3 regions of the Streptomyces sp. NPDC002787 genome follow, and region 1 is predicted to be linked to each of the others. Evidence: riboswitches for the same ligand, from Rfam matches in the RefSeq annotation. Region 1 holds a riboswitch; each other region holds the start of a gene.

Region 1 (3,264 bases):
CGAACCATCCGCTCCCTGTCGGACACCGGTCCCGTGGGAAAGGGACGCCTCGCCATGGCAGATCACCAGGAAGCATCCGTCACTCTGCCGAGCGATCCCGCCTCGGTGCCCGCTGCCCGGAACTACGTCACCACCGTGCTGGCCGAATGGGGCCTGCCGGGTGACACGGACATCGCGGACACCGTGCGCCTGATCGTGTCCGAACTCGCCACCAACGCCGTCCAGCACACACTCGGTCAGTCGCCCACGTTCACCGTGGACATCGCGCTCGACCGGGACGAGCACCTGCGCATCGGCGTCACCGACAGCCATCCACGTTTTCCCAAGCGCCTGCCCGCCGCCGTCCAGCAGGACAACGGCAGGGGCATGGTCATCATCCGCTGGCTGACCGCCGAGTGCGGCGGCAGGCTGAGCATCAGACCCACACGGGAGGGCGGTAAGACGGTGGCGATCGAGCTGCCGTGGACGGTCCCCGTACAGCCGGTCAGGACAGGTGGTCCGCAGGAGCCGTGACGGAGTCCTGACCCCGGGGGGCGGGGACCGTCCCGTCCTGACGCGGCGTCCTCGTGCTGCCGTTGCGCTCGGAGCGTCCCACCAGCTTCGGGAGCACGGCCCACAGGAACAGACACCCGAGGAGCGTGCCGACCCCGGCGATGATCCCGGCCGTCCGGCCGAGCGTCACGTCCACGACGAGCATCACGGACCCGGCGAAGGCCGGCATCAGCACCCCCAGGCCCACGGTGGCCAGCCGGGACGAGACCTGGACGATGGTGGGCTTGGCGTTCTGCTGGAAGAGCAGCCGGTGCAGGGCGGCCGGGGCGGTGAAGAGCGTCGCCGCGAGGACCGCCAGCAGCAGGGTGGTGACGTAGGTGGCGCGCTGTACGGAGTCCAGGTCCGGGAAGCGCGGTGTGAAGGCCAGCGTCAGCAGGAACGCGAAGAGGATCTGCACCCCTGTCTGGGTGACCCGCAACTCCTGCAGCAACTCGGCGAAGTTACGGTCGGCGCGTTCGAGGGGCGTCTCGTTGCGGGCGGGGCGGGTGCTTTCGTCGGCCATGACTGAACGAGTAACCAGTTCGGCCGGGGGTACGCCCCTGTGCAAGGGGCGCGGAAGAGCGACCCGGGGGGCGGGTGAGGAGCAGGCCGGGGGGCGGCCGTGCGTTCCGCCGCCGCCCCCCGACGGTGGGTCAGCGGACCCGGCCGTACCAGACGCTCTTCGTCCAGATCTTCTGCAGCCGGACGACGTCACCCGTCTTCGGCGAGTGCCAGATCTTTCCCTTCCCCGCGTAGATACCGACGTGGTAGACGTTCGAGCCCGAGTGGAAGAAGACGAGGTCTCCGAGCTTGCGGCTGCTCGCGGAGATGTGCTTCGTCTTGTTGTACTGCTGCTGGGCAGTACGGGGCAGCTTCTTGCCCGCCTTCTTGAACGAGTACAGCGTCAGCCCTGAGCAGTCGAACCTGCCTGGGCCCGTGGCGCCGTACTTGTAAGGGGAGCCCTTCTTGGAAGCCGCGACCTTGAGTGCCTTCGACGCCACCGTGGCGGCCTCGGCGTCGGCTGCGACGCCCGGGACCACGATGCTGCCGCTGACAGCGGCGATGGTCAGAGCCGAGGCCGTGCCGGCCCGGGTCAACAGCGACGGGACACGATTCAGCGCAGTCATGCGCAACCCTTCGTCAGCCGCCTGTGAAGGATGACCTGTCGGATTCGGGCTGACAAAGTTGCCCGGCCGCTGACGCGGCTTCACCCCAAGGGCTGCTCGGCCCGGTCATGGCGTGACCGTTCCGGCGACCCGTCGTGCTTGGGTCCTCCACTCCTGCCGATGCAATCCTGTCGACCGGTCATCCGGGCGGCGGCAGGACTCGGCGTCCACCCGGATCGCCCCGCCGCTGCGGCGGGGGCTTGTCGTCAGGAAGGGATCTTGACGCACGGAAGTCCGAAAATCCCAACGGAATCGGGGATTTGTGGTCTTACTCACCACTCGCCCGTTCGGGTGGACAGGACGATTTCGGTAGGTGTGTCCACGTGGCCGAGGAGGTCCGCACCAGCACCGGAATAATGCATTCCGTCAGTTCGGTGGCCAGATCGCGCAACTTCACAGGTTCTTTGGACGTATGGGCCGATGGGTCGATCGTGCTAGGCCGTCCGGAGGGTGCGTACCCGGGCCGGACGCCCCGTCAGTAATACGGCGAGCGGCCGGGGATCGGTTCAGGCCGGTGAGTCCTCCGGCTCCGGCGGCAGCGCGACACGGGCCGCCCGGCGCTCGCCGTCGAGAACTCTCAGGGCCCGCGCGAGGGTTGGGGCGTGCACCTCGTTCTCACCGCGCCTGTGCATCAGTTCGAGCGCGTCGCGCAGAGCGATCGCCTTGGCGACGAGCGCCTGCGCCGCGCGCAACCCGCGGTACGTGTCGCCCGGGCGGGCCGGATTGATCCGGCCGAGGAGGTCGACCGCGTCCAGGTAACGGTCGATCAGCTCCGCCTCGGCGCGCGTGAGCGCGGGCAGCGGCGGCAGTTCGGGTGGGAGCATCGACGCCTCACCTCGCGCCGGGGAGCGTGCGCGAGGTCTTACGGCTCGGGATCACCCGATCGGCCAGTCCGTACTCCACCGCCGCCTCGGCGTCGAGGAACGTGTCCCGCTCGATGTCGGCACTGATCCGCTCGGGGCTCTGCCCCGTGTGCCGTACGAGCATCTCCTCCAGCTTCCGGCGGTTGCGCGTCAACTCCGCCGCCCGGATCGCCAGATCGCTCGCCTGCCCCTCGATCCGGTCGGCCGACGCCGGCTGGTGGATCAGCACGCGCGCCCCCGGCAGCACGAACCGCTTGCCCGGTGTGCCCGCCGCCAGCAGCACCGCGGCGGACGGCCCGGCCTGGCCCAGACAGATCGTCTCCACATCGCAGGTGACGAATCGGATCGTGTCGTAGAGCGCCGTCATCGCGCTGAACGAGCCGCCGGGCGAGTTGATGTACAGCGAGATGTCCCGGTCCGGCGACTGGTACTCGAGGTGCATGAACTGCGCCATCACATCGTTCGCGGACGTGTCGTCGATCTGCGTCCCGAGGAACACGATCCGTTCTTCCAGCAGCTTCGAGTACGGATCCATCGTTCGGTGACCCGCACTGGTGCGCTCGGTGAACTCGGGCAGCACATGGCGGGCCGACGGTCGGTTCGCGGGCATGGGAAATGCCTCCTCTGATCGACTTCTGTAAAAAATGTACAGGACGTACGTATGGTGGGGGGAGGGGTGTCGGCTCAGAGCGAAAAAGTGCCTC
Region 2 (3,264 bases), on a different contig from region 1:
TCGGCTCGGCGACGCACGCGCCCGCGTGCCGACGGGTCACCACGAACCCTTCCGCCTCCAGCGTGCGCAGCGCCTCACGCACGGGGACCCGGCTGACGCCGTACCGGCGCGCGAGCAGTTCCTCGGTGAGGCGGCTGCCGCGCTCGTAGACACCCGCGACGATGTCGTCGCGGATAGCCGTGCATACCGAGTGCGCCGGAATACGCATGACCGACCTCCGCCTTAATCCCCGTGAAACGTCGATGATTGACGTGTGTTCCAGTGACTCTATTGCAGCGAGCCGGAATTTCCGATGGCGGACCGGAATCCATGGATATTTTTTGGACAGGAGGTGTGTCACAACGGACAAGGAGTACGTCACAACGCGGAAAGCCCCGGCTCGGTGAGCCAGGGCCTTCCGGGAAGAGCTGAGCGAGGCGTCAGATGTTCACGCCGTGCGAGCGCAGGTACGCGGCGGGGTCGATGTCCGAGCCGTACTCGGCGGTCGTCCGGGCCTCGAAGTGCAGATGCGCGCCGGTGACGTTGCCGGTCGCCCCGGAGAGGCCTATCTGCTGGCCGGGGGTGACCGTCTGGCCGACGGAGACGCCGATGGACGACAGGTGGCCGTACTGCGTGTACGTGCCGTCGTTCATCTTGATGACGATGTTGTTGCCGTACGCGCCACCCCAGCCCGCCTCGACGACAGTGCCGGAGCCGACCGCGAGGACGGCGGTGCCGGAGGCCGCGTGGAAGTCGACGCCGGTGTGGCTGCCGGAGGACCAGACGGCGCCGCCGGCCTTGTAGCCGGTGGAGATGTACGAGCCGCTGATGGGCGCGACATAGGAGTTGAGGCGCTCGCGCTCGGCCGCACGGGCGGCGCGGGCCTTGATCTCCTCGCGCTCCTTGGCGGCGGCACGTTCCTGCTCGGCCTTCTCGGCGGCTGCCTTGCGGGCCTCCTCCTGCGCCTTCTTCTTGATCTCGGCGACCTCGGCGGCCTGCTGCTGGGCGGCGGCCTGGGCGTCGACCTGGTCGGCGACCGTGTCGCCGAGGGTGATGATCTGGTTGAGACCGGTCTGCTCGACGGCGGGCTCCTCCGCGGCGAGCGCGGGGGCTGCCAGGGTGCCGATGACACCGGTGGTGGTGAGAGCGGCGACGCCCACGTTCCTCGTGGTCGCGCGCTTCACACGGCCGGGACGGCGGTGCTTCCCGGGGGCGCGGGTGAACGCCATGAAGTGGCTGGTCCTTTCCTTCCCTCTCGCCTACCGGGTTAGCTGACGGGTTCGGAGCAGGAAGGTCTCCTACGGCTGCCCCCCGTTTCGCGTCGCTTCGCGAAGGGCACCCGATTCACCCCAGGGACTGCGGTGGGTCCCCGGCTCCCCTGGCTCGCGCCATGCGGGGACTCGGCGATGACTGTCCGGTGCCGCGGCTGCGGCGGACTGCTGACGAACAGCCGGACCGACGCTAAGGGCGCCGTCTTCGAAATAACAAACGGATCACGGGTTTTGAGGCGTACGCCACAGGGCAGACGTGCAACCTCCCCCATCAATAGGGACAAACGAGGGCCCTGGCGACTCTTCAGTCACCAGGGCCCCGGAGACGCGCGTCGTTCTGCCCGGTTTCTACTCGGCCGGTACGACGGTGACTTGGCCGATGCCGAGGGCCCTGACCGGCTCCTCGATCTGCGCGGCGTCGCCGACGAGGACGGTCACCAGACGGTCCACCGGGAAGGCGCTCACGGCGGCGGCCGTGGCCTCCACCGTGCCCGTGGCGGCGAGTTGGCGGTAGAGCGTCGACTGGTAGTCGTCCGGCAGGTACTGCTCGACCTGGTCGGCCAGCGTGCTCGCCACGGCGGCGGCCGTCTCGAACTTGAGGGGGGCGACCCCGACGAGGTTCTGCACGGCGACGTCGCGCTCGGCGTCGGTCAGACCCTCGGCGGCGAGGGTGCGCAGCACCGTCCACAGGTCGTCGAGCGCCGGTCCGGTGTTGGGTGTGTCCACGGAGCCGCTGATGGCGAGCATCGCGGTGCCCGAGCCGTCGGGTGCGGAGCGCAGCACCTGGCCGAACGCGCGCACGCCGTAGGTGTAGCCCTTCTCCTCGCGCAGGACGCGGTCCAGACGGGAGGTGAGGGTGCCGCCGAGGCAGTACGTGCCGAGCACCTGGGCCGGCCACACGCGGTCGTGCCGGTCGGCGCCCACCCGGCCGATGAGCAGTTGGGTCTGGACGGAGCCGGGGCGGTCCACGATGATCACCCGCCCGGTGTCGTCGGCGGTCACGGACGGCACCGGTCGCGGCTTGGCCGGGGAGCCGGTCCAGGCGCCCAGGGTCTCGCCGAGCACCGTGTCGAGGTCGACGCCGGTGAGGTCGCCGACGACCACGGCGGTGGCCGTCGCGGGGCGTACGTGCTTCTCGTAGAAGGCGCGTACGGCCGCGGAGTCGATGCCCTCGACGGTCTCCTCGGTGCCCTGGCGGGGGCGCGACATGCGCGAGTCGGCCGGGAACAGCTGCTTGGAGAGCTCCTTCGCGGCCCGGCGGCCCGGGTTGGCGGTCTCGTGGGGGATCTCGTCGAGCCGGTTGGCCACCAGCCGCTCGATCTCGCTGTCCTCGAACGCGGGGGCCCTGAGGGCGTCGGCGAGCAGGCCGAGCGCCTTCGCCAGCCGCGACACGGGCACTTCGAGGGAGAGCCGAACGCCGGGGTGGTCGGCGTGCGAGTCGAGGGTGGCGCCGCAGCGCTCCAGCTCGGCGGCGAACTCCTCGGCCGTGTGCTTGTCGGTGCCCTCGGAGAACGCCCTGGTCATGATGGTGGCCACACCGTCGAGACCGGCGGGCTCGGCGTCCAGGGGCGCGTCGAGGAGGACCTCGACGGCGACGACCTGCTGGCCGGGACGGTGGCAGCGCAGGACGGTCAGACCGTTGTCGAGGGTGGAGCGCTCGGGCGCCGGGAACGCCCAGGGCCTGGCCTCGCCGGCCTGGGGCTGCGGGTGGAAGTCCATGGTCGCGAGCTCGGTCACTTCGCCGACTCCTCGGTCTCGTCGGTGGTTTCGGCGGCCTGCGCCGCGGCTTCCTCTGTGTCGTCCTCCTCGCCGTCGACGGGCTCGTAGACGAGCACCGCGCGGTTGTCGGGCCTCAGACGCGCCTTGGCGATCTCCTGGACCTCCTCGGCGGTCACGTCGAGGACGCGGTCGACGGCGGTGAGGGCGAGCTTCGGGTCGCCGAACAGCACCGCGAACCGGCACAGTTCGTCGGCGCGGCCCGCGACCGTACCGAGCCGGTCCAGCCACTCGCGCT
Region 3 (3,264 bases), on a different contig from region 1:
CAGCTCGTGCTCAATCTGGCGCGCGAGGACGTCCAGGAATACCTCTGGGAGCGGCTGGACGCGCTTCTCTCCAGTGCGCCGATCGACTACGTGAAGTGGGACTTCAACCGCTGCTTCACGGACGCCGGCTGGCCCGGGGAGTCGTACCCGCAGAAGCTGTGGGTCGAGCATGTGCGGGCCTTCTACGCCCTGCTGGACCGGCTGCGGGCCGCGCATCCGGGGGTGGCGTTCGAGTCGTGCTCGGGCGGCGGCGGCCGTATCGACCTCGGGGTCATGGCCCGGACGGACCAGGTGTGGACCTCCGACAACACCGACCCGCTCGACCGGCTCGCCATCCAGCACGGCTTCAGTCAGATCCACCCGGCCCGGATCATGGCCGCGTGGGTCACCGACAGCCCGAACAACCAGCTCAACGGCCGGGTCAGCTCGCTGCGGTTCCGCTTCGTCAGTGCCATGGCGGGTGTGCTCGGTGTCGGCGGGGACCTGACCGAGTGGACCGAGGAGGAGCTGGCCGAGGCGCGGGACTGGGTCGAGCTGTACAAGGAGATCCGGCCGGTCGTGCAGCGAGGCGACCTCTACCGGCTGCGGCCGCCAACGGGCGGGCTGAGCGCCGTGCAGTACGTGCACGGTGACGAGGTCGTCGTGCTGGCCTGGCTCCAGGCGCAGCACTACGGCGAACCGCTCGCCCCGCTCCGGCTGCGCGGCCTCGACCCGGCAGGAACGTATGAGTGCCGCGAAACGGGTGAGGTGTATCGGGGTGCCGTGCTGTCGCATCACGGATTGCGGACCGGACTGCGCGGCGACTTCGATGCGGCAGTTATCCGCCTCCGTCGCACATGAGTGAACTGTCCGAAATGGAGCGGTAATTCCAACACGCCCTGGAATAAAGGCTACTGGGTCGTAGGTGCGTGAGCAGCGTCATATTCGTGACCGTCTGTCGCCGTCATGTCCATGTAATTCCGGACTGTTTCCAGGGCGGTTGGAAAACGATTAAGGTCGGTCTTTTACGGAGCGTAATCATGAATTGATGTAAGGATCAGGGAGGAAGACGCACAGGAAGTCCCAATGGTTGTCTCTGTGGGCACAAGTCGCTTACGTTCGGCGTCAATCCGGACGGACGCCCAATCCTGCCGCCGACCGGAGCCGAGTACCGACCCGATCCACGGCAGGAGCGGGGGACCCACAGGTAGTACCGCCTGTTCCGGTCTCCGGAACGGCTAGGGGTAAAGCCGTGCGCAAGCACGGCCGGACATCTCCAGTCCGCACCCGACAGCTCACCTCGCAGGCGACGGAGAGGAATTCGCCATGCCCGCGAAGGGTAAGCACCGCCGTCCGAAGTCCCAGCGCTTCACCCGCTCGATCGCCGCCGCCGGCACCGGTGGCGCGGCGCTCGCGCTGCCGCTGATCGGCGCCGCAGGCGCCCACGCCGCCACCCCGACGGCCGCCGTCTCCGGCGTTTCCGAGAAGACGGCCACGATCACCGCCGAGAAGGCCGCGGCCGAGGCGGGCGCACGGATCGAGCAGGCTGAGAAGGCCGCGCAGGCGGAGAAGACCGCCACCAAGAAGGCGGCGACCAAGACCTATTCGGTGAAGGTCGGCGACTACCTCTCGAAGATCGCGGACGAGCAGGACGTCGAGGGCGGCTGGAAGCAGCTCTACTCGGACAACCGCGAGGCGATCGGCTCCGACCCGTCGCTCATCCACCCGGGACTGAAGCTCACGATCGGTGAGCGGGCCCCGTCGAGCGGGACGCCGCAGTCGTCGGCGAAGACCCAGCCGTCGCAGTCGTCGAAGTCCACCCAGTCGTCGAAGTCCTCCGGCTCCTCGACGCAGGAGTCGAAGGACACCCAGGCGTCGACCTCCACGTCGAGCGGGCAGTCCTCGTCGTCCAACGGCTCCGGCTTCAGCATGCCCCTCCAGGGCGCCAGCATCGGCACCGCGTACAAGACCGCCGGCAGCATGTGGTCCAGCGGCTACCACACCGGCGTCGACTTCGTGGCGCCGACCGGGACCAGCCTCAAGGCCGTGGGCGCGGGCACCGTCGTCTCCGCCGGCTGGGGCGGCGCGTACGGCAACCAGGTCGTCATCAAGCTCGCCGACGGCTACTACGCCCAGTACGCCCACCTGTCGTCGATCTCCGTCTCCGCGGGCCAGTCCGTGACCGGCGGTCAGCAGATCGGCCTCTCCGGGGCGACCGGCAATGTCACCGGACCGCACCTCCACTTCGAGATCCGCACCACCCCGAACTACGGCTCGGACATCGACCCGGTGGCGTACCTGCGGTCGAAGGGCGTCGGCGTCTGAGGCTGACGCGTTCGTTCGCACCCCGCCGGTTGTGACAGGCCGGACCCCCTTGATCCCGGGGGTCCGGCCTTCGGCGTGCCGTGGCTTGGTCGAGGGGGTCTCGACAGTGGTGTGACCGTGGGGAGAGAGTGATCCTGTAAGCGCTTTCTGTCTTCTGGGTCACCTACACAAGGAGTGTCATGGCCACCCGCAGAGCCTTTGGGGTCCTCGCTGCCGGTGCCGCTGTCGCGGCGCTTGCTCCGGCCGCGGTCGCGAGTGCGACGTCGCGTCGGCGGCGGGGGCGGCTGATCGCCGGGGACGGATTTCGGCACGGACTCGGTCGGTGGGCCGTGGAGTTGGAGAGGGGTGGCTCGGTCACGGCCTCGGGCGGGGTGCTGGACGTCGATGTGCCGGCCGGGGCGACCGTGTGGTTCAAGCGGAGGCTGGAAGGGCCGTACGTCATCGAGTACACGGCCACGCCCGTGTCCGAGGGAGGCGTCAATGACCGTGTCTCCGACCTCAATAACTTCTGGAACGCCGTCGACGTGCGTTCACCGGACGATGTCTTCGCCACCCCGCGAGGTGGTGCGCTCGCCGAGTACGACTACCTGAAGACCTATTACTCCGGCTACGGGGCCAACTACAACACCACGACGCGGCTGCGTCGGTACGTCGGTGAGGCGGGTGTGCGGCCGTTGGTCTTCGACTACACCGAGCCGTTGCTCGTCGCGAACGAGCCGAACCGCGTACGGATCGTTTCGGACGGCCCCACCGTGCGCTGGTGGAACAACGGACGGCTTGTGTTCGACTACGTGGACCCGGAGCCGTACACGGGTGGGCACTTCGCGTTCCGGACGACGTGGAGTCACTTCCGGATCGAGGACTTCCGCGTGTGGGGGCTGGTCGGCCGGTGATGAGCGCGTCTGTATTCCGGAGTTGACCAAGGCTTGACGCGTGGTCTATCTCACCGGGCGTCAAGCC

What was found. A riboswitch is a leader RNA that binds a small molecule or an ion and turns the genes downstream of it on or off. The one in region 1 is predicted to bind cyclic di-AMP.
Region 2: it holds a riboswitch for cyclic di-AMP, as region 1 does, so the genes downstream of both, ACWD26_RS30370 (M23 family metallopeptidase) here and ACWD26_RS37940 (C40 family peptidase) in region 1, are expected to answer to the same signal.
Region 3: it holds a riboswitch for cyclic di-AMP, as region 1 does, so the genes downstream of both, ACWD26_RS32120 (LysM peptidoglycan-binding domain-containing M23 family metallopeptidase) here and ACWD26_RS37940 (C40 family peptidase) in region 1, are expected to answer to the same signal.

The regions. Positions count from the first base shown of each region.
Region 1 covers NZ_JBSFVC010000039.1:33,180-36,443, forward strand. The annotation lists gene ACWD26_RS37930 (ATP-binding protein) at 55-513, shown strand; gene ACWD26_RS37935 (DUF6328 family protein) at 485-1,054, opposite strand; gene ACWD26_RS37940 (C40 family peptidase) at 1,185-1,658, opposite strand; cyclic di-AMP (ydaO/yuaA leader) riboswitch at 1,662-1,832, opposite strand; gene ACWD26_RS37945 (hypothetical protein) at 2,204-2,521, opposite strand; gene ACWD26_RS37950 (ATP-dependent Clp protease proteolytic subunit) at 2,529-3,170, opposite strand.
Region 2 covers NZ_JBSFVC010000024.1:48,804-52,067, forward strand. The annotation lists gene ACWD26_RS30365 (GntR family transcriptional regulator) at 1-208, opposite strand, end outside; gene ACWD26_RS30370 (M23 family metallopeptidase) at 420-1,208, opposite strand; cyclic di-AMP (ydaO/yuaA leader) riboswitch at 1,221-1,395, opposite strand; gene ACWD26_RS30375 (M16 family metallopeptidase) at 1,599-2,987, opposite strand; gene ACWD26_RS30380 (M16 family metallopeptidase) at 2,984-3,264, opposite strand, start outside.
Region 3 covers NZ_JBSFVC010000026.1:122,579-125,842, reverse strand. The annotation lists gene ACWD26_RS32125 (alpha-galactosidase) at 1-840, shown strand, start outside; cyclic di-AMP (ydaO/yuaA leader) riboswitch at 1,143-1,301, shown strand; gene ACWD26_RS32120 (LysM peptidoglycan-binding domain-containing M23 family metallopeptidase) at 1,306-2,304, shown strand; gene ACWD26_RS32115 (DUF6250 domain-containing protein) at 2,484-3,197, shown strand.